2 regions of the Streptomyces sp. NBC_01294 genome follow, and region 1 is predicted to be linked to the other one. Evidence: riboswitches for the same ligand, from Rfam matches in the RefSeq annotation. Region 1 holds a riboswitch; the other holds the start of a gene.
What was found. Region 1 has a riboswitch for ZMP and ZTP ahead of OG534_RS06070 (bifunctional 5,10-methylenetetrahydrofolate dehydrogenase/5,10-methenyltetrahydrofolate cyclohydrolase). Riboswitches for the same ligand answer to the same signal wherever they lie in the genome.
Positions count from the first base shown of each region.

Region 2: another riboswitch for ZMP and ZTP. It lies ahead of glyA (serine hydroxymethyltransferase); the one in region 1 lies ahead of OG534_RS06070 (bifunctional 5,10-methylenetetrahydrofolate dehydrogenase/5,10-methenyltetrahydrofolate cyclohydrolase).

Region 1 covers NZ_CP108423.1:1,301,175-1,311,206, forward strand. The annotation lists gene OG534_RS06060 (NAD(P)/FAD-dependent oxidoreductase) at 1-182, shown strand, start outside; gene OG534_RS06065 (MAB_1171c family putative transporter) at 179-1,408, shown strand; gene OG534_RS06070 (bifunctional 5,10-methylenetetrahydrofolate dehydrogenase/5,10-methenyltetrahydrofolate cyclohydrolase) at 1,474-2,319, opposite strand; ZMP/ZTP riboswitch at 2,386-2,487, opposite strand; gene OG534_RS06075 (methyltransferase domain-containing protein) at 2,545-3,306, shown strand; gene OG534_RS06080 (RNA polymerase sigma factor) at 3,521-5,107, shown strand; gene OG534_RS06085 (vWA domain-containing protein) at 5,112-6,935, opposite strand; gene OG534_RS06090 (ATP-binding protein) at 6,997-8,058, opposite strand; gene OG534_RS06095 (SRPBCC family protein) at 8,150-8,590, opposite strand; gene OG534_RS06100 (amino acid permease) at 8,633-10,021, opposite strand.
Region 2 covers NZ_CP108423.1:3,157,057-3,176,518, forward strand. The annotation lists gene trpS (tryptophan--tRNA ligase) at 1-754, opposite strand, end outside; gene glyA (serine hydroxymethyltransferase) at 1,042-2,310, opposite strand; ZMP/ZTP riboswitch at 2,345-2,435, opposite strand; gene rocD (ornithine--oxo-acid transaminase) at 2,555-3,757, shown strand; gene OG534_RS14040 (glutathionylspermidine synthase family protein) at 3,776-4,978, opposite strand; gene OG534_RS14045 (hypothetical protein) at 4,986-5,288, opposite strand; gene OG534_RS14050 (hypothetical protein) at 5,404-6,285, shown strand; gene pdxR (MocR-like pyridoxine biosynthesis transcription factor PdxR) at 6,342-7,736, opposite strand; gene OG534_RS14060 (carboxymuconolactone decarboxylase family protein) at 7,784-8,305, shown strand; gene OG534_RS14065 (malate dehydrogenase) at 8,396-9,385, opposite strand; gene OG534_RS14070 (DUF3017 domain-containing protein) at 9,746-10,267, opposite strand; gene OG534_RS14075 (bifunctional methylenetetrahydrofolate dehydrogenase/methenyltetrahydrofolate cyclohydrolase) at 10,257-11,117, opposite strand; gene OG534_RS14080 (hypothetical protein) at 11,363-12,028, shown strand; gene purH (bifunctional phosphoribosylaminoimidazolecarboxamide formyltransferase/IMP cyclohydrolase) at 12,107-13,711, opposite strand; gene purN (phosphoribosylglycinamide formyltransferase) at 13,708-14,331, opposite strand; gene OG534_RS14095 (hypothetical protein) at 14,575-15,168, shown strand; gene OG534_RS14100 (cell division protein PerM) at 15,364-17,025, opposite strand; gene OG534_RS14105 (helix-turn-helix domain-containing protein) at 17,145-18,416, shown strand; gene sucD (succinate--CoA ligase subunit alpha) at 18,502-19,392, opposite strand; gene sucC (ADP-forming succinate--CoA ligase subunit beta) at 19,414-19,462, opposite strand, start outside.

The DNA.
Region 1 (10,032 bases):
AGGTCATCACCATGAGCAGTGCGCCCACGCACTGGCTGCGGCCGTCGGTGGTCTGGCGCGTCGTGCGCGCGTCGGAGCGGGGCGCGCTGAAGGCGCCGCCGCTCACGGCCGCCGAGCGCACGGTCGCCGGGCTCGACGACCAGCGGTCCGATCCGGCCGACCCCGTCGGCCGGGCCCGGTGACAGACGGCCTCATCCTCTACGTGCCGGGGGGCCTGCTGATCCTGATCCTGCTGGTCAAGGCGCCGACCCTGCGCCGGGGCTGGGACCAGCCCCTGATGCGGGCCGTGTGCGCGCTGCTGGTCGTGGGCTGCCTCGTACTGATCCTGGCGGCGCCCCCCACGATCGCGGCGGTCAACCGCCTCACCGGTGTGCCGAACTTCTCGGCGCCGCTGGTGTTCGGCCTGATCACCGCGTTCTCCGGAGCCTGCGTCGTCCTCGTCCTGCAGTGGGGCGGCGGCCCGCCGGCCGCGGTGCGCCGGGCCACGCTGCTGACGGTGGCCGGGTTCGGCGCCGTCGCGGCGGCGATCGTCGTCCTGTTCGTGATCGGGGACGCTCCGGTGGAACGCCTGCGCGACCTGGACACGTACTACGCGGACACGCCGTGGATCCGGGAGATGGTCGTCTGCTACCTGCTGGCGCACACCGTGGGCAGCTCCGCACTGACCGTGCTGACCGCGCGGTGGCTGCGGCGCACCGACCCCTGCCTGCGGCCGCTGCGGACCGGGCTGGCGCTGATCATGCTCGGCGGGCTGCTGGACCTCGGCTACCTCGTCGCCAAGTGGACCGCCCTGGGAGCCCGGTGGAGCGGCCGCGACTGGGACGCCCTGTCCACGGACACGGCGCCGCCGCTGGCCTCGGGGGCGGCCCTGATGGTGGCGACCGGGTTCATCGTGCCGCTGGTCGGCGGGTCGGCGACCTGGCGGGACTTCAGCCAGTACCGGCGGCTGCACCCGTTGTGGAAGGCCCTGCGCGGCTTCGCCGCGTCCAGCGTGCGGACGGTCCCGCTCACCTGGTGGTCACCCGTCGGGATCCGGCTGATCCACCGCGAGTCGGTCATCGACGACGGGATCCTGGCGCTGGCCCGCTGGTTCGACCCCGCCGTGCGCGGTGCGGCGTACGAGGCCGCGCGCGGGCAGGGCATGAGCGAGGCCCGGGCCGCGGCCGTGGCCGACGCCGCCATGCTCGCCGCCGCGTGCGGGCGCCGCACCGCCGCCGACGGCGGACCGCTCCGGGACCCCGAGCCGCCGCGCCTGTCCAGCCAGCCGCTGACCGCCCTGGCCCGCGAATTCCGCAGCTCCCCCATCGTCGCCGCCGCCCGCTCAGCCGCTGCGGCCCGCTCCGCCGCTGCCGCCGGGGCCTCTGGGGCCTCCGGGGCCCCTGGAGCCTCCGGGACCACCAAGGCCTGAAACGCGACGCCCCGGGCCCGTGGGGGCCCGGGGCGTTCGCCGTACGCGCCCGGGCGCGGCCCGGGTCAGAGTTCCGCGAGGTCCAGCCCGGCCTGCGCGGCGGCCGCCTGCACGGTCTGCTCCAGCAGGACGGCGATGGTCATCGGGCCGACTCCGCCCGGCACCGGCGTGATCAGCGAGGCCCGGGCGGCGGCCGACTCGAAGTGGACGTCGCCGACGTTGCCCTCGTTGTACCCGGCGTCCAGGACCACCGCGCCCGGCTTGATGTCCTCGCCCCGGATGAATTCGGCCTTGCCGACCGCGGCGACCAGCACGTCCGCCTGGCGCACGATCGAGGGGAGGTCCACGGTGCGGGAGTGACAGTAGGTGACGGTGGCGTTCTGCTCCAGCAGCAGCATGCCGGCCGGCTTGCCCAGGATCGCGCTGCGACCGACCACGACGGCGTGCTTGCCGGTCAGGTCCACGTCGTACGCGGCGAGCAGCCGCATGATGCCGCCCGGGGTGCAGGAGACGAAGCCCGGCAGCCCGAAGCCCATGGCGGCGAAGGAGTGCATGGTGACCCCGTCGACGTCCTTGCCGGGGGCGATGGCCTCGAAGGCGGCGCGCTCGTCGATGTGGTGCGGGACGGGGTGCTGGAGCAGGATGCCGCTGATCTCGGGGTCCTCGGAGAGCGCGGTGAGGGTGGCCACCAGCTCCTCCGTGGTGGTCGCGGCCGGCAGCTCCACGTGGCGCGAGGTGATCCCGGCCTTGGCGCAGCGGTTCTGCTTCATCCGCACGTAGGTGACGGAGGCGGGGTCCTCACCGACCAGCACGGTCGCGAGACAGGGCGCGGTGCCGGTGCGCTCGGTGATCTTCGCCGCGTAGGCGGCGGTCTGCTCCGAGATGCGGCGGGCGAGGGCGGTGCCGTCCATCAGCTGGGCACTGGCGGTGGCAGTCTGGGCAGTCGTCACGGGGTCTCCTGAACGTCGCTGCGGATCGCGGTTCGCCCAGGCGCGCGGCAGACGACGTACCGGAGGTCCGTGGTACGCCGGGCCGCTCCCCGGTGGTGATCCACCCGAACGCCAGTCACGGCCCGCCGACCACTGTAGTCGACTTATCCACTGGATGAACGGTGCCCGACCTGGGACGATCGGTACATGACGCGTACTTTCGACCATCTTGTCGCGGAGGCCGAGTCCGTCTCCGTCGACGGCTGGGACTTCTCGTGGCTCGACGGCAGGGCCACCGAGCAGCGTCCCTCCTGGGGCTACCAGCGGCTGCTGGGCGAGCACCTGGCCCGGGTCCGGTCGGTACTGGACATCCAGACCGGCGGCGGCGAGGTCCTCGCCGGGGCCGGGCCGCTGCCGCCGCTGACGGTGGCCACCGAGTCCTGGCCCCCGAACATCGCGAAGGCGACCCGGCTGCTCCATCCGCTGGGCGCGGTGGTGGTCGCGGACTCCGACGAGCCGCCGCTGCCCTTCGGCGACGAGGCCTTCGAGCTGGTGACCAGCCGGCACCCGGTGACCATCTGGTGGGAGGAGATCGCGCGGGTGCTGACACCGGGCGGCACCTACCTGTCGCAGCAGGTCGGTCCGGCGAGCGTCTTCGAGCTCGTCGAGTACTTCCTCGGCCCGCAGCCGGAGGAGGTCCGGCGCGGCCGGCACCCCGACGACGCGGTGACCGACGCCACGAAGGCCGGCCTCGAAGTCCTCGATCTGCGCTCCGAACGACTGCGCACGGAGTTCCACGACATCGGAGCCGTGATCTACTTTCTACGGAAGGTGATCTGGATGGTGCCCGGCTTCACGGTCGGGCAGTACCGGGACCGGCTGCGCGAGCTGCACGAACAGATCGAACGCGAAGGTCCGTTCGTCGCGCACACCGCCCGCTTCCTCGTCGAAGCCCGCAAAACGGGCTGAAGGGAGGGCGGACGGATCCACCCCGGATCGGGTTGCGTGGCCACAGCGTGGCGCAGGTCACTCAATTCAGCGCGTAACGAATCGACTCGGGCATGCGATGAACCGACAGGTGTCCTCGCGCGGCCCGGAATACAGACCCCCCTCGGGTCTGTTTCCCGAGTTCGCGCGATGATGTCCCGCCCACCCCATATCTGTTCGCAACGAGAGGCTCCTTGTGTCGCTCAGCCCGTCCCGTACGTTCCCTCCGGAGATCGCCGAATCCGAGGCCCTGGTCGCGCTCGTCGAGCGCGGCCGCGAGCAGGGTCACATCAACGGTGACGACGTGCGCCAGGCCTTCGAGGCCGGCCGCATCCCGGTGGACCAGTGGAAGCGGGTCCTGCGCAGCCTGAACCAGGTCCTGGACGAGGAGGGTGTCGCCCTTCACGTCAGCGCGGCCCCCGCCACCAAGGCTGCCGCCAAGAAGCCCCGCAAGGCTGCCGCCGCCCCGGCCCGCACCGTCGCCAAGAAGGCCCCCGCCGCGCCCCGCCCCATCGGCGCGCGCAAGACCTCGGCCACGGCCGCGGCCACCACCGCTTCGGCGATATCCGCATCGCCGGCCGCCGCGACCGCGGACGAGGCGTCGGCCGAGGCCGCCGCCGAGCCGAAGAAGCGCACGGTCAAGAAGGCCGCCGCCAAGAAGACCGCCGTGAAGAAGACCGCCGCGGCGAAGAAGACCAGCGCCAAGGACGCCGACGAGGGCGAGACCCCCGCGGCCGAGGGCGAGGACTGGGCAGCCGAGGACCTCGCCGACGAGGCCGAGGAAGAGACCCCCAAGGCCGGCGGCACCCAGGGCTTCGTCCTGTCCGACGACGACGAGGACGACGCCCCGGCGCAGACGGTCATGGTGGCCGGCGCCACCGCCGACCCCGTCAAGGACTACCTCAAGCTCATCGGCAAGGTGCCGCTCCTCAACGCCGAGCAGGAGGTGGAGCTCGCCAAGCGCATCGAGGCGGGCCTGTTCTCCGAGTACAAGCTCGAAGAGGAGGAGGACCACAAGCCCGCGTTCAAGCGCGAGCTGGAGATCCTCGTCGAGGACGGCCGCCGGGCGAAGAACCACCTGCTGGAGGCCAACCTCCGTCTCGTGGTCTCCCTCGCCAAGCGCTACACCGGCCGCGGCATGCTCTTCCTGGACCTGATCCAGGAGGGCAACGTCGGCCTGATCCGCGCCGTGGAGAAGTTCGACTACACCAAGGGCTTCAAGTTCTCCACGTATGCGACCTGGTGGATCCGGCAGGCGATCACGCGTGCCATGGCCGACCAGTCGCGCACCATCCGCATCCCCGTCCACATGGTCGAGATCATCAACAAGCTCGCCCGTGTGCAGCGCCAGATGCTGCAGGACCTCGGCCGGGAGCCCACTCCGGAGGAGCTGGGCAAGGAACTCGACATGACCCCCGAGAAGGTCATCGAGGTCCAGAAGTACGGCCGCGAGCCGATCTCCCTGCACACCCCCCTGGGTGAGGAGGGCGACAGCGAGTTCGGTGACCTCATCGAGGACTCCGAGGCGGTCGTGCCCGCGGACGCGGTGTCCTTCACCTTCCTCCAGGAGCAGCTCCAGTCGATCCTGGGCACGCTCTCGGAGCGCGAGGCGGGCGTGGTCTCCATGCGCTACGGCCTCAACGACGGCCAGCCGAAGACCCTGGACGAGATCGGCCGCGTGTACGGGGTCACCCGTGAGCGCATCCGCCAGATCGAGTCGAAGACCATGTCGAAGCTGCGCCACCCGTCGCGTTCGCAGGTGCTGCGCGACTACCTCGACTAAGCCCTCAGGCCAGTCGGAAGACGGGCCCCTTGGGGGTGAACGGCAGGGAGGCACCCTGCGGAACCAGATAGGCGTGTTCGCGCCGGATCCGCAGGGTGTCGCACCACCCGTCCGTGATCACCAGCACCGGGGCCCCGGGCGGGAAGTCCTCCGCCCGCTGCAGCAGGTCGATGCCCGGCTGCAGCACGGTCCCGCCGCGCCCCCGCACCCGTACCCGGCCCGCGATCTCGGTCGGGGGCAGATAGCCCGCGTCGTACGGCGCCGCGTCGCAGAAGACGACACGTGCCGCCGGTACGTCGCGGGCTTCCGCGTACGAGGCGATCGCGCCCAGCGCCTTGCCGAGCAGGGCGGCGCTCATCGATCCCGAGGTGTCGAGCACCACGCCGAAGGTGCAGCGGGCGATCTCCTCGGGCGGGAAGTGGCGGCCCGCCCGCGGGATGTCCGGGGTGGAGGCCTGGCGGCGGGCCGGGCGCGCGTAGGACCGTACGGCCACGGGCCGCGGGACGTACTCGTCGAACCAGCGGGCCAGCCGGGCGTCCCAGGGCACGGGCGGGTGCGCCAGGGCCCGGATCTCCTGGATCAGGCCGGCGGGCAGCAGGCCGCGCTCCCCCGCCGCGTGCAGGTCGAAGCCCTGGACCAGGCCGCGCCGGTAGAACTCGTCCAGATCCGTGTACGGGAGGCTGCCCGCGTGGGGCAGCGGCTCGCCCAGGATGTCCCCGAGGCCCTTGCCGCGCAGGGTGGCGAGGCGTCGCATCCTGCGCGCGTCGGTGGTGATGCGGTCGTAGACCTCCTCCACGGACAGGTCCTTCAGCGCCGGGTCGTACAGCAGCCCGGCCGGCATCTCGCCGACGCCCATCTCCACGAGCCAGCCGTTGACCACGTAGTCGGCGGCCACGTTGTGCAGGTACGGGTCCCGGGCGCCGCGGCGCCCGCCGTGGCGCAGGGCGGCGTGCAGCATCTCGTGGGCCAGGATGAACCGCCATTCCTCGTCCTCGAAGGTGCGCAGCGGGTTGACGTAGATCTCCCCCGCGGTGGCGCTGACGGCGGCGACGGCGATGCCCTGGGAGCGGGCGAGCTCGGCGTCGGCGACGACGGTCAGACCGGCCGCGAGCCCTCCGAGGAGCGGGTAGGAGGAGACGAACCAGTTCAGCGCCCGGTCCCAGGGGCGCTGCGCCACGCGTTCCCCCGTGACCCGGTCGCGCCGCCCGCCGGCCACCTCCATGGAGGCGGAGACGCTGCGGGTCAGGGCGTGCGCGAAGGCGGTCTGCCAGTCGGGGACCGGCGCGTTCTGCCAGGCGTTCCAGGACGCCAGGACCTGGTCGGGGTGGTCCCCGGCGGTGCCGCAGTGCTCGTAGGCGGCCGGGATGCCGTCGCGGCGCCAGCGGGCGGCGAGCAGCTCCTCGTCGCCGCCGGGGTACGCGGCGGGCAGGTGGTCCGGGGCCCGGCCGACGGGGAAGGTCAGCAGGAAGCGGTTGACGACGGCGCAGCGGGCGGCGACGTCGAAGCGGTCGGGCTGGGGGCGGCGGCGGTCGGCGGCGGCGGGTACGTGGCCGAAGCCGAGGTGGAGCAGGGCGTGGGCGATCGTCCAGGCCCATTCCGCGGGTTCGGCGCGCCGTGTGGGGTGGACGTGGATCATGCCGTTGGAGGTCACGACGGCCAGTCCCCCGGCCGGGTTGTCCGAGCACTTGGCCTGGCGGCAGATCTTCGCGTCGACCGCGCCGAGGGCCGGATTCCGCTTGACCAGGGTCAGGCCTTCGGTGAAGGCCCGGGTGGCCGGGTCGGCCTTGGCCTCCTTGCCGTTCTTGCCGCGCGGGCCGGTCCGGCTCATGCGCCGGCCCCCGTTCGGCGGGCCGGGGCGGTCCGCGCGCCCGCGCCCGGGCGGGGCCCGGTCATCGGCGGGCCTCGACCAGGCGCGGCATGTCCCGGGCGGCCTCCACGAGGAACCAGGAGGGCAGCACGGGCAGGCCGTCGGCGTCGTCGGCGATGACGGTCTGCGCCACCTCCACGGAGATCTCGGCGAGCTGGACCAGCAGCGCCTTGGCGCGGTAGGCGGTCTGCTGCAGGGCGGGCGAGACGTGTTCGCGCCGCGCGGGCAGCTCCTTGACCAGGCGGCCCCGGAAGGCCTCGGCGAGGTAGTAGAGCAGATCGCGGTCGGCGGGGCGGGTGGGCCAGGAGGCGTCGCCCTTCATGATCGCCTCGATGCCGAAGCTGTGGCGGACGATCTTGGCGTAGCCGCAGAAGGAGACGGCGTGCGCGGGGGTGAGGGTGCCGTGCGCGATCACCTTCAGGGTCTGCTCGTCCAGCTCCGCGCCGAAGGAGTGCAGGGCGTCGGAGAGCATGTGCCAGGAGCGCGGGGTGGAGAAGGGCTCCTCGGTCTTGGGAGGCTGCGACCACAGGTGGTCGGGGCGGTCGGTGAGGTGGTCGGTGACCCAGGGGTGGATGCCGTGCTCGCCGGCCCAGACCAGCCAGTCCCGTGCGGACGCCTGGAGGTGGACGTGCGTGAGGCGGTTGACCAGCGCGGAGGCGATGGGCCGGGCCAGCGCGTTGTCGGTGGCGCGGTTGCCGGCGCCGATGACGATGGAGCCCGCGGGGAGCTCGTAGGAGCCGATCCGGCGGTCGAGGATCAGCGAGTAGAAGGCCTTCTGGACGTCCGGGCTCGCGGCGTTGAGCTCGTCGAGGAAGAGGCAGTACGGCTCGTCGCGGGCGATGGCCTCCGGCGGGCAGAAGACGGAGCGGCCGTCCCGGATCTGCGGTATGCCGATCAGGTCCTCGGGGGCGAGCTGCGTACCGAGCAGGCTGACGCACTCCAGGCCCAGCGAGTCGGCGAACTTCCGCACGAGCGAGGACTTCCCGATGCCGGGCGCCCCCCAGAGGAACACGGGCCGCACAGTGGCGAGGCCGAGGAGCAGTTCGGGGATCTGGGCGGGGGTGACGGTGACGGCTGCCTGCACGAGCGCGGATGTCCTCAGGGGTGTCGGGTGCGTGGTGCGGCCAGTGTGGCCGCACCACGCACCCGGAGGCATCCGGTTTTACGGGAGGCGCTCACGCTTCGAGCAGGTGCTTGAGCTTCTCCTCGCTCCGCGGCATCTCCTTGCGGACCATGGGCTTGACCACGACCGGGACGAGGGCGCGGCCCATCCCGTGGCCCTCGAAGTCGACGGCCAGGGTGAGGCGGGAGCGGGCTCCGCCGTCGAGGGGTTCGATGGTGCCCCGCACGTCCGGCCGGACCGGCCCCTCGATTCCGTGGAGGTGCCAGCTCCGCGGCGGGTCGAGTTCCGTGTACTCCATCTTCGTGGGAATGCTCCGCCTGCCGATCCGGCGGGTGACGACGACCTGCGAACCGACGTGGAGGGGGAGCTCGCCCATCGGGACGGCGGCCACGGCGCTGTCCTGCCACTCCGGCAGGTGCGTGAGGTCCGTGAGGTACGAGTAGACGTCCTCCGGCGTGCGGTCGATGTCGATGCTCTTCCTGATCGCGGACATGGCGACTCCTCGGAGCCCCCCTGACTGTCCTCTGGTTCCAAGCTACCGCGCCGCAGGCGGGGCGGCGGCGCGCTGCTTCTTCGCGGCCATCACGGCGTACACGAGGACGCCCGCGAAGAGGAACAGCACGCCCTGGTAGACGGCCGCGTAGCCGGAGCCGGCGACCAGCCACATCGAGAAGCCGAAGGCCAGGCAGGCCAGGGCGGCGTCGCGGACCAGGCGGCCGGGCCGGACCCGGTCGGACCGGCCCGAGGCGAGGAAGTAGATCTGCGCGGCGGTGGAGAGCAGGTAGGGGACGGTCGCCGTGAAGGTGGTGACGAGGACCAGGACCTCGAAGACGCGCTGCGAGCCGGCGGTGTGGTTGTAGACGGTCAGCGCCGAGGCGAGGGCGACCGTGACGAGGACACCGACCACCGGGACGCCGCGCCTCCTGGTCTCGAAGACCCGGGGGAAGAGCCCGTCCTTGGCGGCGGCGTACGGGGTCTGCGCGCTGAGCAGGGTCCAGCCGTTGAGCGCGCCGGCCATCGAGATCACGGCGGCGCAGGCGACGAGCGTGCCGCCCCACGTCCCGCCGAACATCGCGTTGACGGCGTCGGTGAAGGGGGCCTCGGAGGAGATCAGCTTCTCGTGTGCGACCAGGCCGAAGACGGCGAGGGTGCCGAGCAGGTACACGGTGGCCGCGCCCGCGGTGCCCAGGATCGTGGCCCGGCCGACGTTGCGGGCCGGGTCGCGGACCTCGCCCGCGCTGACGGCGGCGGACTCGACGCCGAGGTAGCTGAAGAGCAGGATCGCGGCGGACGCGGAGACGGCGCCGACCGCGCTCTGGTCGGTGGCCTGGAAGGGGCCGAGGTTGGCCGGGTCGAAGAAGAAGAGCCCGCCCACGGCCACGAGCAGCAGCGGGGCGAATTTCAGCACGGTGGAGACCAGCTGGACGGCGCCGACGCAGCGGGTGCCGGCCAGGTTGGCGAGCGCCGGGAGCCACTGCACGGCGAGGGCGGCCAGGCACATGGACCACTTGTGCTCGCCGATGCCGGGCACGAGCACGGTGAGGTAGCCGACGGCCGCCACCGCGAGCGCCGCGTTGGAGACCCAGGTGGTGATCCAGTAGCTCCAGGCGGCGAGGAACCCGGCGAAGTCGCCGAAGGCGGCGCGGGCGTAGACGTACGGGCCGCCGGTCTGCGGGTGCCGGTGGGCGAGGCGGCCGAAGACGAGGGCGAGGGCTATCGCGCCCAGGGTGAGCACGCCGAAGGCGACGAGGCTGATGGTGCCGAAGGGGGCCACCGAGGCGGGGAGGAGGAAGATCCCGCCGCCGATGATGTTGCCCATGACCAGGCAGGTCGCGACGGGCAGGCCGAAGCGGCGGTCGCCCTGCGGGCGGGGCTCCGCAGTCCTGTGGGTCTCGGTGGGCGGCGGGGCTACGGTGCTGGTCATCGGTGGTGCGC
Region 2 (19,462 bases), 1.9 Mb from region 1:
AGATCGTGAGCAGGTTGCTGACGCCGGGCTTCTTCTCGGTGTCGAAGCGGACCTCGGCCTCGGTGTCGGTGACCGCGCTCTTGATCTTCTTCTCGGTGACCTTGGGCTCGTCGAGGAGGTTGATCAGGCCCTTGGGCGACGACGCGGACTTCGACATCTTGATCGCCGGGTCCTGGAGGTCGTAGATCTTCGCGACCTCCTTGACGATGTGCGCGGCGGGGAGGGTGAAGGTCTGGCCGTAGCGCTGGTTGAAGCGCTCGGCCAGGTCGCGGGTCAGCTCGATGTGCTGGCGCTGGTCCTCGCCGACGGGGACGGCGTTCGCCTGGTAGAGCAGGATGTCGGCGACCTGGAGGATCGGGTACGTGAACAGGCCGACGGTGGCGTTGTTCACGCCGCCCTTGGCGGACTTGTCCTTGAACTGGGTCATCCGGCTGGCCTCGCCGAAACCGGTGATGCAGTTCATGACCCAGCCGAGCTGCGCGTGCTCCGGCACGTGGCTCTGGATGAAGAGCGTGCAGCGCTCGGGGTCCAGGCCGGCGGCGAGCAGCTGTGCGGCGGAGAGGCGGGTGTTCGCGCGCAGATCCTTCGGATCCTGCGGAATGGTGATCGCGTGCAGGTCGACGACCATGTAGAACGCGTCGTGCGTCTCCTGGAGGGCGACGTACTGGCGAATGGCTCCGAGGTAGTTCCCGAGGTGGAACGAACCGGAGGTGGGCTGGATGCCGGAGAGCGCGCGAGGACGATCAGAAGCCATGGCTTCATTCTCTCAGGTGCGGGGGCGGGCTCGGGCCCTCCGCTGGCCGGAACCTTCCGGGTCGCGGGGGTGCGGGCCGTGCCGCGCCGGGGTACCGGGCGGTAGCGGCGCGGCCGGATCCCGCCCCGGCCGAGCGACCGCTTTCCCCGGGTGAACCGCTGCGCGGGGCCTTCGCGGCCGCCACCGGCGCGGGTCCGCCCTCAAACGCCGGGCGGGCTGGAGGATCCAACCCCGCCGGCGTTTGAGGCGCGGGGTCCGGGGCGGCGCCCCGGCAGCGGTGCCGCGGGTCAGGACAGGGGGAGGCCCGGGGCCGGGAAGGCTGCCATGAGGTCCGCGACCTCCGCGCGGACCACGGCGAGGGCCTGCTCGTCCCCCTTGGCCGCGGCGTCGACCGCGCGCGAGATCCAGGCCGCCACGACGGGCATGTGCTCCACCCCCAGGCCCCGCGACGTCAGCGACGGCGTACCGATCCGCACCCCCGAGGGATCGAACGGCTTGCGCGGGTCGAACGGGACCGTGTTGTAGTTCACGACGATCCCGGCCCGGTCCAGCGCCTTCGCCGCGACCTTGCCCGGCACGTCCTTGCCCGTCAGGTCCATCAGGATCAGGTGGTTGTCCGTACCGCCCGAGACCAGGTCGAAGCCACGCTCCAGCAGCGCCGCCGCCAGCGCCTTCGCGTTGGCGACGACCGCGTGGGCGTACGTGACGAAGGACGGCTGCGCGGCCTCGTGCAGCGCCACCGCGATGCCGGCCGTCGTCTGGTTGTGCGGGCCGCCCTGGAGGCCCGGGAAGACCGCCTTGTCGATCGCCTTCGCGTGCTCCTCCCGGCACATCAGCATCGCGCCGCGCGGACCGCGCAGGGTCTTGTGCGTCGTGGTGGAGATGACGTCCACGTGGCCCGCCGGGGACGGGTGCGCGCCGCCCGCGATCAGGCCCGCGATGTGGGCCACGTCCGCGACCAGGATCGAGCCGGCCTCCCGCGCGATCTCCGCGAAGGCGGCGAAGTCGATGGTCCTCGGCAGGGCCGTGCCGCCGCAGAAGATCAGCTTGGGCCGCTCGGCGAGGGCCAGCTCGCGCACCGCGTCGTAGTCGATGAGCCCCGTCTCCGCGCTGACGCCGTACTGCACGCCGCGGAACCACGAGCCCGTCGCCGAGACGCCCCAGCCGTGCGTCAGGTGCCCGCCCATCGGCAGGGCCATGCCCATCACCGTGTCGCCCGGCTTCGCGAAGGCCAGGTACACGGCCAGGTTGGCCGGGGAGCCGGAGTACGGCTGGACGTTGGCGTGGTCGACGCCGAACAGGCCCTTCGCCCGCTCGATCGCCAGCGCCTCGACGCGGTCGATGTTCTGCTGGCCCTCGTAGTAGCGGCGGCCGGGGTAGCCCTCGCTGTACTTGTTCTGCAGCACGGTGCCGGAGGCTTCGAGGACGGCCGCGGACACGTAGTTCTCACTGGGGATCAGGCGCAGGGTCTGTGCCTGGAGCACTTCCTCCGCCGCGACGAAGGACGCCAGTTCGGGATCGGTCGCGGAAAGGGCGGGATGGCGGCGCGCGGACATGGCGGGCTCCTCCGGGGTCGATGTGATCGGTACCCCGCGAGGCCCAGGCGAGCGGCCCTGTGTGCGGTCGAGCGCGCACGACTCCCCCGGAGTTGGTTCTCCGTACGCCAGTCGCCGTGCGTACCGACCACCTTAGCGGGCGCGCCGCGCGGAAGGTTTCTGCGTCCGCGATACGAGCGACGATAAGAAGGTGACGCCACCCTCGTCACCGCTTCACCCGGCAAGACGGACGATCGGAGACCCCGTGTCGACTACCACTGACGCCATCCGCACCGCCGACGCGCACAGCGCACACACCTACCATCCGCTGCCCGTGGTCGTCGCCTCCGCGGACGGCGCGTGGATGACCGATGTGGAGGGCCGCAGATACCTCGACATGCTCGCCGGGTACTCGGCCCTCAACTTCGGGCACGGCAACCGCCGCCTGATCGACGCCGCGCGGGCCCAGCTGGAACGGGTCACCCTCACCTCGCGCGCCTTTTACCACGACCGCTTCGCCGATTTCTGCGCCGAACTCGCCGCGCTGTGCGGCAAGGAGATGGTGCTGCCGATGAACACGGGCGCGGAGGCCGTGGAGACGGCGGTGAAGACCGCCCGCAAATGGGGCTACGAGGTCAAGGGCGTCCCGGACGGGCACGCCAAGATCGTGGTCGCCGCGGACAACTTCCACGGGCGGACCACGACCATCGTCTCCTTCTCGACGGACCACGACGCCCGCGACCACTTCGGTCCGTACACGCCGGGCTTCGAGATCGTTCCGTACGGGGACCTCACCGCGCTGGCCCACGCCGTCACCGAGAACACCGTGGCCGTGCTGCTGGAGCCGATCCAGGGCGAGGCGGGGGTGCTGGTGCCGCCCGCCGGATACCTGAGCGGCGTACGGGAGCTGACGCGCGAGCGGAACGTCCTCTTCATGGCGGACGAGATCCAGTCGGGGCTGGGGCGGACCGGCAGGACCTTCGCGTGCGAGCACGAGGGGGTTGTCCCGGACGTCTACATCCTCGGCAAGGCGCTCGGCGGCGGCGTGGTGCCGGTGTCGGCCGTGGTCGCCGACCGGGACGTGCTCGGCGTGTTCAAGCCCGGCCAGCACGGCTCCACTTTCGGCGGGAACCCCCTCGCCTGCGCGGTCGGCCTGGAGGTCGTCGCGATGCTCCGGACCGGGGAGTTCCAGCAGCGGGCCACCGAACTGGGCGACCACCTGCACCGCGAGCTGGGCCTGCTCGTCGGCGGCGCCGTGACCGCCGTACGGGGGCGCGGGCTGTGGGCCGGCGTCGACATCGAACCGTCCCACGGAACGGGCCGGGAGATCTCCGAGAAGCTGATGGAGCTGGGGGTCCTGGTGAAGGACACCCACGGGTCGACGATCCGGCTCGCCCCGCCGCTGGTCATCAGCAAGGAGGACCTGGACTGGGGGCTGGACCAGCTCAGGTCGGTGCTGGGCGCGTAGCCCCGGTACCGTCCGCGGCTACAGGATGACGTGGGGCAGGAAGCGGGCGTACTCGTCCGTGACCGGCCCCGCCGATTCGCGGATGCCGAGCCCCGCCGCCTCGTCCTCGACGACCCATGCGCCGAGCACCACCCGGTTGCCGTCGAAGTCGGGCAGCGGGGCCAGGCCCTGGAAGCAGTACCGCTCCCCCTCCTCCGGTACGAACGGCTCGCCGTCCCCGCCCGTTTCGTGCAGGGTGACCCCCGCGCCCTCACGGCCGAGGAGCGGCTTGGACACGAAGCCGCCGGAGCCGGGCTCCGCCAGCTCGCGCGGGCCGTCGAGGTAGGCGGGCAGCAGGTTCGGGTGCTCCGGGAAGAGCTCCCACAGGATCGCGAGCAGCGCCTTGTTGGACAGCAGCATCTTCCACAGCGGCTCGATCCAGCAGGTGGTGCCGGAGCCGCCGCCGTGGTCGTAGGTGCCGAGGACCTGCGGGCCGAACTCGTCCGTGGCCAGCCACTCCCACGGGTAGAGCTTGAAGCAGCTGCGGATGAAGCGGAGCTTCTCGTCCACGAAGCGGCCGGAGAGGCTGTCCCAGCCGATCTGCTCGACGGACAGGGCCTGGGTGTCCAGGCCGGCCTGCTCGGCGGTCTCCTGGAGGTAGGCGACCGTCATCAGGTCCTCGCCGAGCTCGTCGGTCTCGGAGTGCGCGAAGTGCAGCGGGCCGGGCGGCAGCAGCTCGGCCTGCCGGCGCCAGGCGTCGACGAGGCGCTCGTGGAGGGAGTTCCACTGGTCGGCGCCGGGGAACCGCTCCTCCATCCAGAACCACTGCGGGCTGGCCGCCTCCACGAGGGAGGTGGGCGTGTCGGCGTTGTACTCCAGCATCTTGGCCGGGCTGCCGGTGCCGTCGTAGCGCAGGTCGAAACGGCCGTAGAGGGAGGGCTGTTCGGCGCGGCGGCGCCAGGACTCGGCGATCAGCGCGGCGAGCTTGGGGTCGGTGATGCCGAGGTCGGCGAAGCGGTCGTGCTCGACGATGTGCGCGGCCGCGGCCAGGCACATGGCGTGCAGTTCCTCGACGACGTTCTCCAGCGCCTCGACCTCGGGGAGCGAGAAGGAGTAGTACGCGCTCTCGTCCCAGTAGGGGCGCAGGGAGTCGTCGGGGTAGCGGGTGAGGGGATAGATCAGGCCCTGTTCCTCGACGGTCTTCTGCCAGTCGGGGCGGGGCTCGATGGTGTGCCGCTGCATGGGGTGATCAGCCGCCGCTGGAGCCGGAGCTGCTGTGGCCGCCGAGGCCGCCGCGGGTCACGGCGGACTTGTCGAAGCTGCCGCCGGAGACCTTGCCCGCCTTGACGGCGCCGCCGTAGTAGTAGGCGCCGGTGCCGCCGGTCTTGCATTCCTTGCTGTTCAAGTGGTCCAGCGTGGAACGGGACGCGCAACGCCGGTCCGGTTCGTCGCTGCTGCCGCAGGCCACGAGGGTGGCCGCGAGCAGGCCCATCCCGCCGAGGGCGACCGCGCCGGAGCGCATGCGGCGCTGATTGGTGCTGCTGCTGTCCATGTGTGTGCTCCCCCTGGGGCCTGGCGTACTGCCGACAGAGTAGAGCGGGGGCCCCGGCCGATGGAATCCGGCCGCCGTGAGATCCGTGACCTAGAGTCAGTTCGTGGTTATTGGGATGATTTGTGCGCTCGGTGCGGCGGTCTGTTTCGGTACGGCGTCCGTTCTGCAGGCGGTCGCGGCGCGGGCGGCGGAGCCGGGCACGGGGTCCGGGGTGGACGCGGCGCTGTTCCTGCGGGCCGTGCGGCAGTGGCGGTACCTGCTGGGGCTCGGCCTGGACGGGGCCGGCTTCGTGCTCCAGATCATCGCGCTGCGCCACATCCCGATCTACGCGGTGGGGGCCGCGCTCGCCGCCAGCCTGGCGGTGACGGCGGTGGTCGCGGCGCGGCTGCTGCGGGTGCGGTTGTCGCGGACGGAGTGGGCCGCGGTGTGGGTGGTGTGCGCGGGGCTGCTGATGCTGGGGCTGGCCGCCGGGGAGGAGGGCACGGGGACCGGGTCGCTCGCGCTGAAGCTGGGGCTGCTGGCGGTGGCGGGGCTGGTCCTGGTGGTCGGCGCGGTGGCGGGCCGGCTCCCGGACGGGCCGCGGGCGCTGGTCCTGGGCCTGGCCTCCGGGACGGGCTTCGGGGTGGTGGAGGTCTCGGTGCGGCTCATCGACTCCCCCTGGGACCTGCGCAACCCCGCGCTGTACGCCCTCCTGCTGGGCGGTGGCGCGGGCTTCCTGCTGCTCACCTCGGCGCTGGCGCGCGGCTCGGTGACGGCGGCGACGGCGGGCATGGTGCTCGGCGAGACGATCGGCCCGGCGGTGGTGGGCGTGGTCTGGCTCGGCGACCGCACCCGTGAGGGCCTGGCCTGGCTGGCGGTCCTCGGCTTCGCGGTGGCCCTCGCCGGCTCCCTGGCCCTGGCCCGCTTCGGCGAACCCCCACCCCCACTACACGAACCCCCAGCCCCGCCGCACGAACCCCCAGCCCCGCCGCACGAACCCAGCCCCGCCGGCGATTGAGGCGCGGGGTACGGCGCGGATCCCCGGCACGAGGGGCCGCGCCCGGAGACCCCGCCTCACGGGAGCGCCGCCGACAGGGCCGCCAAGGCCGGGCCCCACGCACTGTCCGTCGGCGTGCCGTAGCCGACGACCAGCGCATCACGCGGCGGCAGCTCGGCCTGCGGATGCCGGAAGCGGGTCAGCCCGTGCAGGGCGAGGTCCTGCCAGGCCGCGGACTGGACCACCGAGCGCTCCGTCCCCTCGGGAAGGTCCAGCACCGCGTGCAGTCCCGCCGCGATCCCCGAGACGGCGACCCGGTCGCCCACCGCCGCCACCAGCTCGTCCCGCCGCCGCCGGTACCGCAGCCGCATCCCCCGCACGTGGCGGTCGTACGCCCCGGAGGTGATGAACTCCGCCAGCGTGAGCTGCTCCAGCGCGCTGGAGGCCCAGTCGCTGGGGCCCTTGACCGCCAGGACCTCGTCCAGCAGCCCCGGCGGCACCACCATCCAGCCCATCCGCAGCCCCGGCGCCAGCGACTTGCTGGCCGTGCCGAGGTACACCACCCGGTCCGGGTCCAGCCCCTGCAGCGCACCCACCGGCTGACGGTCGTAGCGGAACTCCCCGTCGTAGTCGTCCTCCAGGATCAGCCCGTCCGTGGTCCGCGCCCAGTCGACCACGGCCGCCCGCCGGGCCGGGGTCAGGGCGGCGCCCGTCGGGAACTGGTGCGCCGGGGTCAGCAGCACCGCGCCCTGCGCCGCGGTCAGCTGTCCCGTACGGGCCCCCTCCCCGTCCACGCCCAACGGCCGCGTCCGCAGCCCGGCCCGCACCAGCAGGTTCCGGTGGAAGTCGAGGCCGTACCCCTCCACGGCCACCTCCCGCACCCGCCGCGCCCGCAGCACCCCCGCCAGCAGCGTCAGCCCGTGCAGGAAGCCGGCGCACAGCACGATCCGCTCCGGGTCCGCGTACACCCCGCGCGCCCGCGCCAGGTAGCCGGCCAGGGCCTGCCGCAGCTCGACGCGGCCGCGCAGGTCGATCCCGTACCCGAAGGCCTCGTTCGGGGCGTCGGTCAGCGCCCGCCGGGCCGCCGTCAGCCAGGCCGCGCGCGGGAAGCCGCCCAGGTCCGGGGAGCCGGGCAGCAGGCTGTACGCGGGCCCCGCGCGCTCGGGGCGCCGTATGCGGGCGGCCGCCGCGGGCCGGCGCAGGCGCGCCCGTTCGGCGACCCGCGTGCCAGAGCCCTGGCGGGCCGTGAGCCAGCCCTCGGCGACGAGCTCGGCGTACGCCTCGGCGACCGTGTTCCGCGCGATGCCCAGGTCGGCGGCGAGGGTGCGGGAGGACGGCAGCCGGGTCCCGGCCGCCAGCCGCCCGCTGCGCGCGGCCTCGCGCAGCGCCTCCGTGAGCCCGGCCCGCAGCCCGCGCCCGGCGGAGAGGTCCAGATGCAGGTCCGCTCCGAAAGTGGCCCAGGAATCCGTCATGAATATGGACCATACCGCTGGGCCGCCTGCCTCCTACGCTGGAACACATGACGACCACCACTGAGAACCAGCAGCCCCACTCGCACGCACACGCCCCCGAGCACGCCCCGCGCATGAACATGGCGAAGCTCGCCCCCGTGGCCTACAAGGCCATCCTGGCCCTGGAGATCGCCGCCAAGAAGGGTCTGGAGCCCTCCCTCGTCGAGCTCGTCAAGATCCGCGCCTCGCAGGTCAACCACTGCGCCTTCTGCATCGACATGCACACCAAGGACGCGATCGCCGCCGGTGAGAGCGTCGAGCGGATCGTGCAGCTGGGCGCCTGGGAGGAGTCGCGGCACTTCTACACCGAGAAGGAGCTCGCCGCGATCGAGTTCACCGAGGCCGTCACCGTTCTGACCGACGGTTTCGTGCCCGACGAGGTGTTCGAGAAGGTCTCGAAGCACTTCGAGGAGCGCGAGCTGGCCCAGCTCCTCGCCGTCATCGCGACGATCAACGTCTGGAACCGCATCGGCGTCGCCACCCGCATGGTGCCGGGCCACTACACCCCCGGCATGTACAACAAGGCCTGACCAGGGCATCGATCATGCCGAAAGGCCCCGGCGCGCACTGCGCCGAGGCCTTCGGGGAAAGCGGATCAGATCAGATCAGATCGCGTCGGATCAGATCAGGCCGAGCTCACGGACCGCGTCGCGCTCCTCCGCCAGCTCCTGGACGGAGGCGTCGATGCGGGTGCGGGAGAACGCGTTGACGTCCAGGCCCTGGACGATCTCGTACTTGCCGTCCTTGCAGGTGACCGGGAAGGACGAGATGAGGCCGGCCGGGACGCCGTAGGAGCCGTCCGACGGGATACCCATCGAGGTCCAGTCGCCCTCGGCGGTGCCGTTGACCCACGTGTGCACGTGGTCGATGGCGGCGTTGGCGGCCGAGGCGGCCGAGGACGCGCCACGGGCCTCGATGATCGCGGCGCCGCGCTTGGCGACGGTCGGGATGAAGGTGTCGGCCAGCCACAGCTCGTCGTTGACGACCTCGGCGGCGTTCTTGCCGGCGATCTCCGCGTGGAAGATGTCCGGGTACTGGGTCGCCGAGTGGTTGCCCCAGATCGTCAGGCGCTTGATGTCGGAGACGGCGGCACCGGTCTTGGCGGCCAGCTGCGAGATCGCGCGGTTGTGGTCCAGACGGGTCATCGCGGTGAAGCGCTCGGCCGGTACGTCCGGGGCGGCGGCCTGCGCGATGAGCGCGTTGGTGTTGGCCGGGTTGCCGACGACGAGGACCTTGATGTCGTCCGCGGCGTGCGCGTTGATGGCCTGGCCCTGCGGCTTGAAGATGCCGCCGTTGGCGGCGAGCAGGTCGCCGCGCTCCATGCCCTTGGTGCGCGGGCGGGCGCCCACGAGCAGCGCGACGTTCGCACCGTCGAAGCCCTGGTTCGGGTCGTCGAAGATGTCGATGCCGGCGAGCAGCGGGAAGGCGCAGTCGTCGAGCTCCATGGCGGTGCCCTCAGCGGCCTTCATGCCCTGGGGGATCTCCAGAAGTCGGAGCTTGACCGGCACGTCCGCGCCGAGCAGGTGACCGGAGGCGATGCGGAAGAGCAGCGCGTAGCCGATCTGGCCGGCGGCGCCGGTGACGGTGACATTCACGGGAGTGCGGGTCATGGCCTTCTCCGTTAGACAGCTGGCGGTGGGGCGTCCCTGCCCCATGTGCTGGAGGACGCCGCTCCCCAGTAAATCTTGACGTGAAGAGACATCCGCGGTCAGGCTATCCGACCCTGGGGCGGGCTAATCCCCGGGTCCCTGTGGTGCATGGCACACGGACCCCGTCGTTCCAGGGCAAGGCCGGTTCCAGGGACCTCAATTCGACGAGGAGGAGCCGGCCCGTTCGGTGGCCCTCGACCGCCGTGACGTACACGTGCGCCGCGTGCGCCGCGCGCGCCCCGGGCCCGGGGCGGACATTGGCCGTGCCGGTCCGGGCGGGCACGGAGACCCGGCCGGCCATCACGGCGACCCCTGCGGTCCTCACCGCACGGTGAAGCGGACCGCGCTCTCCATGAACGGGATCTCCAGCCACGGGCCGGGCTCCATGACCAGCGCCAGCAGCGTGATCGCCACGCCCAGCAGCCCGTACGTGATCATGTCTGTGAAGCGGGAGCGCACCGCGAGCATGCCCACCGAGGGCAGCACGCGCCGCAGTACCGACGCGGCGATCAGGGCGACGCCGATGATCAGGCAGCCGACCCTGGGCTGCCCCAGGGCCGTGACCAGCAGCCCGACCGCGGTCGCGGTGAGCACGCTGAGCATCGGCCACTGGCGGGCGGATGTCGACACGGCCCCCGGGACGGCCCGGCCGCTGCCCTCGGGGCGGGCGGTGTCCCGGGTGACGGGCGGGAAGCGGCGCGACCTGGACGCCTCGGACCCGGCCGCGCCGGGCGCGAGGGGCACCGCGGGCGTGACGGGCAGACCGGGCGGCGTGACGGGTGTGCCGTTCGCCTTGGTCCCGCCGTTGTCGGCCGCGTGCTCGGCGTCCGGTTCAGCCTTCACTGGTGGTCCGTTCCGCCGCCTCGACGACGTTGACGAGCAGCTGTGCCCGGGTCATCGGGCCGACCCCACCCGGGTTCGGGGAGATCCAGTCGGCCACCTCGGCGACACCGGGGTGCACGTCGCCGACGATCTTCCCGCTCTCGTCGCGGCTGACGCCCACGTCGAGCACGGCCGCGCCGCGCTTCACGTCCTCCGGCTTGACCAGGTGCGGGACGCCCGCCGCCGCGACGATGATGTCGGCCTGGCGCAGCAGCCCGGAGAGGTCGCGCGTACCGGTGTGGCAGAGCGTCACCGTGGCGTTCTCGGACTTCCGGGTCAGCAGCAGGCCGATGGAGCGCCCGACGGTGATCCCGCGGCCGAGGACGACGACGTGCGCGCCGTTGAGCCCCACGCCGTGGTGGCGCAGCAGCTCGACGATCCCGTACGGGGTGCAGGGCAGCGGGCCCGGCTCGTTCAGCACCAGCCGGCCCAGCGACATGGGGTGCAGGCCGTCGGCGTCCTTGAGCGGGTCCATCAGCTCCAGGACGCGGTTGGTGTCGATGCCCTTGGGGAGCGGGAGTTGGACGATGTAGCCCGTGCACTCCGGGTTGGCGTTGAGTTCGCGGACGACCGCCTCGATGTCCTCCTGGGAGGCCGTCGCGGGCAGTTCGCGCTGGATGGAGGCGATGCCGACCTCGGCGCAGTCCTTGTGCTTGCCGTTGACGTACCACCGGCTGCCCGGATCGTCACCGACCAGCAGGGTGCCGAGGCCGGGCGTGATGCCCCGGGCCTTCAGGGCCGCCACGCGGACGGTCAGTTCGGACTTGATCGCGGCTGCGGTGGCCTTGCCATCGAGAATCTGGGCGGTCATGCCCCCATTCTCCCGGATGAGGTGGCCCCTGTTCCAGTCAAGGCGCTCACAGGTGTACAGGGTTCATTGCACTTGCACAACAAGTGACCGGCCGTAGCGGCAACCGGCTGGACAATCCCGTGCCCGCCGGACCACGATGAAAGGACTGAGTGCCGCGGGCAGTGCCGGGGGGCGGACCGCACCGTGCAGGATTCCTCCGCGCTCATGCCGTGCGTCCCCGCACTTCCACGGAGGAACACCCCAAGATGAGTTTCGGCGAACCGCACAATCCGTACGGACAGCAGCCGCCCCAGGCCCCGCAGGGCCAGCCCGGCTACGGCTACCCGCAGCAGGCACCCCAGGGCGTCCCGCCGCAGGGCGGCTACGCCTACCCGCAGCAGACCCCGCCGGCGTACCCGGGCGGACCGGGCGGGTACCCGGGCGCGCAGATGGAGATGCCGGGCGGTGTGAAGGCGGCCCGCGTCATCCTCTTCATCCTGGGCGGCCTGCAGGTCGTGGGCGCGGTCCTCGTACTCGTCGGCGGCGCGCTGTTCGCCGCCGCGTTCTCGGAGTCCAGCGACTCGTACGGCAGCAGCGAGGCGGACGACGCACTCGCACTCGGGGGCGCCTTCCTCTTCGTCATCACCGCCGTGTCCCTGGCCTTCGCCCTGTGGGCCATCCTTACGGGCGCCAAGCTCGGCAAGGGCCGCGGCGGCGTCCGCGCCTCCGGCATTGTCTACGGCTCGCTGCTCGCCCTCTTCAGCGGCCTGGGCCTGCTCGTCAACCTGGTCGCGCTGGGTGCCAGCTCGCAGACGGCGGTCGGCGGCGTCTTCGTCTCCCTGCTGCTCAACGTGGTCATGGTCGGACTCGGCGTCTGGATCATCGTGGGCCTCGCCAAGGCCGGCGACTACTTCCGGCGCCCCCAGTACTGAACCCGTCCGTAGGCACACGGCGAAGGCCGCGACCCGCAGTGCGGGTCGCGGCCTTCGCCGTGTCGGGGGGAGCCGGACTCAGTGGAAGAAGTGCCGGGTCCCGGTGAAGTACATCGTCACGCCGGCCTTCTGCGCGGCCTCGACGACCTGCTCGTCGCGGACCGAACCGCCCGGCTGGACCACGGCCTTGATGCCGGCGGCCGTCAGGATCTCCAGCCCGTCCGGGAAGGGGAAGAAGGCGTCGGACGCGGCGTACGCGCCCTGCGCGCGCTCGGCGCCCGCCCGCTCGACGGCGAGCTTCGCCGAGTCGACGCGGTTGACCTGCCCCATGCCGACGCCGACCGAGGCGCCGTCCTTGGCGAGCAGGATCGCGTTGGACTTGACGGCCCGGCAGGCCTTCCACGCGAAGGCGAGCTCGGCGAGCTCGGCCTCGGACAGGGCGTCGCCGGTGGCGAGGGTCCAGTTGGCCGGGTCGTCGCCCGCGGCCTGGAAGAGGTCGCTCTGCTGGAGCAGCGCACCGCCGCTGACGGGCTTGAGGTCACCCGGCTGGTGCGGGGTGCCGTCCACCTTCAGGACCCGGATGTTCTTCTTCTTGGCCAGGATCTCGACCGCGCCGTCCTCGTAGGCGGGGGCGGCGATGACCTCGGTGAAGATCTCCGCGACCTGCTCGGCGAGCTCGACGGTCACCGGGCGGTTGACGGCGATGACGCCGCCGAAGGCCGACAGCGGGTCGCAGGCGTGCGCCTTGCGGTGCGCGGCGGCGACGTCCGCGCCGACGGCGATGCCGCACGGGTTGGCGTGCTTGATGATCGCGACGCAGGGCTCTTCGTGGTCGTAGGCGGCGCGGCGCGCGGCCTCGGTGTCCACGTAGTTGTTGAAGGACATCTCCTTGCCGTGCAGCTGCTCGGCGTTGGCGATCCCTCCGGGCTGCCCGTCCGTGTAGAGGGCGGCGGCCTGGTGCGGGTTCTCGCCGTAGCGGAGGGTGGACTTGCGCTCCCACGCGCCGGCGAGGAACTCGGGCAGCGCGCCCTCGGTGCCTTCGGGCGCTTCCGGGGCGTACGCGTTCGTGAACCAGGAGGCGACGGCCACGTCGTAGGCGGCGGTGTGCTGGAAGGCCTCGGCCGCCAGCCGCTTGCGGGCGGTGAGGTCGAAGCCGCCGCCCTGAACCGCGGCGAGGACGTCGGCGTAGCGCCCGGGGCTGGTGACGACGGCGACCGACGGGTGGTTCTTGGCGGCGGCGCGGACCATCGACGGACCGCCGATGTCGATCTGCTCGACGCACTCGTCGGGGGTGGCACCCGACTGGACGGTGGCCAGGAAGGGGTACAGGTTGACGACCACGAGGTCGAAGGGCTCGACGCCCAGCTCGGCGAGCTGGTTGCGGTGGTCCTCCAGGCGCAGGTCGGCGAGGATGCCGGCGTGCACGCGCGGGTGCAGGGTCTTGACCCGGCCGTCCAGGCACTCGGGGAAGCCGGTCAGCTCCTCGACCTTGGTGACGGGCACCCCGGCAGCGGCGATCTTCGAGGCGGTGGAGCCGGTGGAGACGAGCGCGACGCCCGCCTCGTGCAGGCCGCGGGCCAGCTCTTCCAGTCCCGTCTTGTCGTAGACGCTGATGAGCGCACGCCGGATCGGCCGCTGGTTCGTGGTCGGGTCGTTGCTCGCTGCGATGTCTGCGGCGGTCACTGGATTGTTACCTTTCGTCCCTCAATGCGGTAGCCGTGCCGGGCCAGGCGCCCCACGACATCGACGAGCAGCTGGCGCTCGACTTCCTTGATGCGCTCATGGAGAGCGGCTTCGTCGTCCTCGTCCCTGACCTCGACCACACCCTGGGCGATGATCGGACCGGTGTCCACGCCGCTGTCCACGAAGTGGACCGTGCAGCCGGTGACCTTCGCGCCGTAGGCGAGCGCGTCCCGTACGCCGTGCGCGCCCGGGAAGGCGGGGAGGAGGGCGGGATGGGTGTTGATGAACCGGCCGCCGAAACGGTCGATGAACGCCTTGCCCACGATCTTCATGAATCCGGCGGACACGACGAGGTCCGGCGCGTGGGCATCGGTCGCCTCGGTGAGCGCCGTGTCCCACTCCGCGCGGCTCCCGTAGCCCTTGACCGGGCAGACGAAGGTGGGGATCCCGGCCTTCTCCGCCCGCTCCAGGCCGGCGATGTTCTCTCGGTCGGCCCCCACGGCGACGACTTCGGCGCCGAAGCCCTCGGATCCGCCGGGGTGGGCGTCGATGGCATCGAGCAGGGCCTGGAGGTTGGTGCCGGAACCGGAGACCAGCACGACCAGGCGGGAGGCGGCCATGGGAGGCCCTTTCTCGCGGATTTGCGGTGTTCGTCTTTGTGTGGTCATACAAAACTTCGGGGTACCGATATACGGGGAACCCTACGAAGCCACCGACCGCCTGCAACGATACCGGCACACCGGACGGCCCCCGAGGGACGGGGGGACGGGCGGGCGGTAGCGTCTGGCGTACAAGCCGCAAACTGGCCTCACCTCGCCACGACGTCCTCGGACGTCCATGACACAGGGGAAGAAACACACCCGATGCCGGACCGCCGTCAGCCCGACTCCCCCACCGACGACAACCCCTTCGCGGCTCCCCCGGAAGGCCGGCCCGACCAGCCGTGGCAGCCGCGCAGCGGTGGTGACGGCGGTAAAGAGGACGGCCCGAAGGACGGGGACGGCCGGCGGGGGCCCACGCGCTGGGACCCGACGGACCCGATCCAGCGCCGCGCCCGCTACGCGCTGCTGGCCGGCATGTGGGGCTTCTTCTTCGGGATCTTCGGGATCCCGTCGGTCGGCCTGCTGCTCGGGGCGCTCGCCCTGTACTGGGGAATCAGCGCCCTGCGCGGCAAGCCGGCCACGGCGGCCGCCTCGACCACCCCGGACGCTCCGGCCGCCCCGGGCGGTCTGGCGGCCCTGGGCCCCGCGGCCCGCCCCCAGCGCACGGCGGCGGTGAGCGGCCTGGTCACGGCCTCGCTGGCGATCCTGCTCGCGATGAGCTCGTACGCCCTGCAGCTCGCCTACAAGGACTTCTACGTCTGCCGCGACGACGCCCTCACGCAGTCGGCGGAACTCCAGTGCAACACCCTCCTCCCGAACAACTTCGTAGGCGACATCCTGAAGGTCCGCCAGTAGCCCGGCCAGGCACATCCAGCCCCGCCGGCGTTTGAGGCGCGGGGTCCGGGGCGGAGCCCCGATCCTTCAGCCCCGCCGGCGTTTGAGGCGCGGGGTCCGGGGCGGAGCCCCGCTCTTTCAGCCCCGCCGGCGATTGAGGCGCGGGGTCCGGGGCGGAGCCCCGGCAGCGGAGCCGCGCCCGCAGACGCACACGGCCTAGACGGGCGGCCTCCGCCGGGCCAACACCCGCGCCCCGACCACGGGCGGAGCCAACGCCGGCGCCTCGGCCGCCTTCGCCGAGATCAGGATCGGCCGCAGATCCAGCCCGAGCCCCGACACGACGGTCACAGGCCGATGCCCCCGCCCGGCCGGAGCCTCCGCCACCGACTCCGGCACCGGCTCCGCCACCACCTCCGGCCCCCGCTCAGGCACCGGCTCAGGCACCGGCTCAGGCACCAGCTCAGGCACCAGCTCAGGCACCGCCACCCGCTCCGCCCCCGAAATATCCGGGATCAGCGTGCCCGCCACCCTCCGCATCGCCGCCCACCGAACCTCCCGCACCCCACTGTCGTGCCAGCCGTCGTCCACCGGATCGTCCACACCCAGGCCGGCCGGGGCGGCCGGCCCCTTCGCCGGCCGGTAGCGCCACGCATGCACCGCCACCGCGACCGGCACGGCCAGCGCCAGCGTCCACGCGAAGGCCGCCGCTCCGGTCTGCCACCACACCGGCCCGAACTCCGCCAGCCTCCGCGAGCCCAGCGGCCCCGCGGAGGCCGCCGCCAGCCCGGTCATCGCCACGCCGCACACCAGCGCGCCCAGGGCCGCCGTGAGCGCGGTCTCCCCGTACGACACCTCGCGCGCCCGGCGTACCGCGAACCAGCCCACCGCCAGCCCGGCGACCACCGGCACGCCGGCGACCGCCCAGGTCAGCGGGGTCCCGGCCCCCTCGGGCGGGAGCGCCGCCAGCAGCGGGAAGCGGGGCAGTCCGGGCGCGCCCGCGAAGCCGAGCGGGGTGGCCGTCACGTCGGCGCCGACGGCGAAGCCGGGTCCGAGGGCGTAGGCCGCCCCCCAGACCATGGCGTTGGGGATCAGCGTGAGCGCGAGCAGCAGGACCGCGAACCGGCCCGACCACACCCCGGTCAGCGACAGGAACGAGGCCTGGGCCTCCGCACCGTGCCACGCCAGCGACGCGCCGACGAGCAGCGCGCCACCGCCGAGGAGCACCAGGGCCCCGCCCGCCCCGGCTCGCAGCGCCAGCGCGTACCGAGGGCGCGCGACCGCCCTGCGCACGCCCCCCGGCAGCCAGGACGGCAGCGGTCCGAGCGGACGCCCCCTGGCCTCCCACACCCCGCCGGCGGCAGCGAGCACGGCGACCAGCGGGATGTGCCAGGCCGCGCTGATCGGGTCGGCCGGCATGGGCCCGCCCGCGGCGTACACCGTGGCGAGGGCCCCGACGGCGAGGTATCCGCACAGCACGGCGGAGAACACGGCGCCGGCCGGCAGCACCCCCTCGTCCTCCTCGGAGGCGCCCCCCAGCCGCGCGGCCCGCCGCACGAGCAGCACGGGCAGCGCAATCAGGAGCAGGGGCGTCACACCAACGGGTGCGGGGACGCCGGACAGGGTCTCGTACCGCACCAGCTCCGTCCCGTGGGCGAGCAGCCACAGCCCGGCGGCGAGGTGGAGCGCCCCGCCGGGGCCGCTGTCGGGGTAGGGGGAGCTGATCCACAGCACGATGACGAGCACGGCGAGGAAGCCGAGCCCGAGTCCGGCCGCCACGGCGCCGCCCACCACGCATGCGGCGGCGGCCGGCGAACGGCGGCGCACGCCGGTTCGCGGGGCCGCCGGCAACGAGGTCCCGCGTTCGGTCACTTGGGTCACCCCGCCATGGTGCCAACGACACGCGCTATGGGCGGGTAACAGGCGAATGTCCGTGGTGTCGCCCAATATACGTTTATGTACTTTTTCGCCCAGGACTGTCGGGTCGCGGGGAGTGTGGCATGACACGAAGCGTCGAAGGCCTGCCCGCCCCGAACGAGCGCCGCAGACTGCGCGAAGCAGCGGAGCTGACGCACGATGAGGTCGCGGCGGCGGTGGGCGTCACCGCGAACACGGTCCGGTCCTGGGAATCTGGCCGCACGGCTCCGCGCGGCCGCAAGCGCGAGGCGTACACGAAGTTCCTGGCCGGCCTCCCGGCCCTGCCGGACGCCCTCGAGGCGGAGGCCGAGGCAGCGGACCCGGTAGCGGTCGCCGCAGGCGCCCCGGTGCTCGTGGCGGTCACGGCCGGAGCCGAAGGCTGCGGTACGGGGACCCCGGAGGCGTCCGCGGCACCGGCGGCCGGGACCGGAACCGGAACCACCGCCGAGCCCGCCGCCGAGCCCCCCGCAGAGGCACCGGCAGAGGCACCGGCAGGGGCGTCGGCAGGGGCACCCGCAGAGGCACCCGCAGAGGCGCTGGCAGGGGGCCCCGCCGAGTCCTTCGACGCCCTCTACGCCCACGCCGCCACCGACCTCGCCCGGCAGACCTACCTGCTCACCGGCCGCCGGAACCTGGCCCTGGAGGCCGTGGAGCGGGCGTTCACCCAGGCCTGGGGCCGCTGGCCCGAGGTGGCCTCCGACCCGGACCCGGTGGGCTGGGTGCGCGCGGCCGCGTACGAGTACGCCCTCTCCCCCTGGCACCGGTTCCGGCGCGCCCACCGCCACGCCGACCGGCCCCCCGCCGAGCCCGCCGACCGGATCCTGCTCGACGCCCTGCTCGCGCTGCCCGCCGCCCACCGCCGTACCGTCCTGCTCTACGACGGCGTCGGCCTCGACCTCCCCGACACCGCGGCCGAGACCGAGGCCAGCACCCCCACCGCCGGCCTCCGCCTCCTGCACGCGCACAGCGACCTCGCCGACCGGGTCCCCGAACTGGCCGACGTACCGCCCGAGAACCAGTCCGCGGTGCTGCGCGCACTGCTGGCCGCACTGCGGCCGGCCGTCGCGCTCGACCCGCGTCCGGCGGCGGCCGTCCGCGGCGGCGGCGAGTGGCGCACCCGGCTGCTGACCCGCGCGACCCTCGGGCTGACCGCGGTGATCGCCGCCTCGACCGCCTACACGGCCGCGACCGCGCCCCGGCAGTACGAGCCCGTGGAGGCGCCCGGGCAGAGCGTCTCCGGCGTGCCCCCTCTGAGCGGCCCCCAACAGCCCACCGACCGGAGCCGGCAGCTCCGCGACAAACTGCTGGCCGACCCGGACGCCGGGCCCGCCAGGATCAGCCCGAAGGCCGAATGAGAACGGGCGTGGCCCGCACCCCCCGAGGGGTGCGGGCCACGCCCGTACATCCGTGCACGCGTACGGACATCCGTACGGCGACTGCTTACTGAGCGGCGTTCAGGATCTCGCGCGCCAGCTTCGCGGTCTCGGTCGGCGTCTTGCCGACCTTCACGCCGGCGGCCTCGAGGGCCTCCTTCTTCGCCTGAGCGGTACCGGAGGAACCGGAGACGATGGCACCCGCGTGGCCCATGGTCTTGCCCTCGGGGGCGGTGAAGCCCGCGACGTAGCCGACGACCGGCTTGGTGACGTTCTTCGCGATGAAGTCCGCCGCACGCTCCTCGGCGTCGCCGCCGATCTCGCCGATCATGACGATGAGCTCGGTCTCCGGGTCGGCCTCGAAGGCCTCCAGGGCGTCGATGTGCGTGGTGCCGATGACCGGGTCGCCACCGATGCCGACGGCGGAGGTGAAGCCGATGTCGCGCAGCTCGTACATCATCTGGTAGGTCAGCGTGCCCGACTTGGACACGAGACCGATCTTGCCGGGCTTGGTGATGTCGCCCGGGATGATGCCGGCGTTGGACTGGCCGGGGGTGATCAGACCCGGGCAGTTCGGGCCGATGATCCGGGTCTTGTTGCCCTTGGCGGTCGCGTACGCCCAGAAGGCGGCGGAGTCGTGCACCGCGATGCCCTCGGTGATGACGACGGCCAGCGGGATCTCGGCGTCGATGGCCTCGACGACGGCGGCCTTGGCGAAGGCCGGCGGGACGAAGAGGACGGAGACGTTGGCGCCCGTCTTCTCCATCGCCTCGGCGACGGAGCCGAAGACCGGGACCTCGGTGCCGTCGAAGTCGACGGTGGTGCCGGCCTTGCGCGGGTTCACGCCGCCGACGATGTTGGTGCCGTCAGCCAGCATCAGCTTGGTGTGCTTCATGCCCGTGGCACCGGTCATGCCCTGGACGATGACCTTGCTGTCCTTGTTGAGGAAGATAGCCATGTGAGTCTGTGACCTCTGCCCTTACTTCGCAGCCGCGAGCTCGGCGGCCTTGTCGGCCGCGCCGTCCATG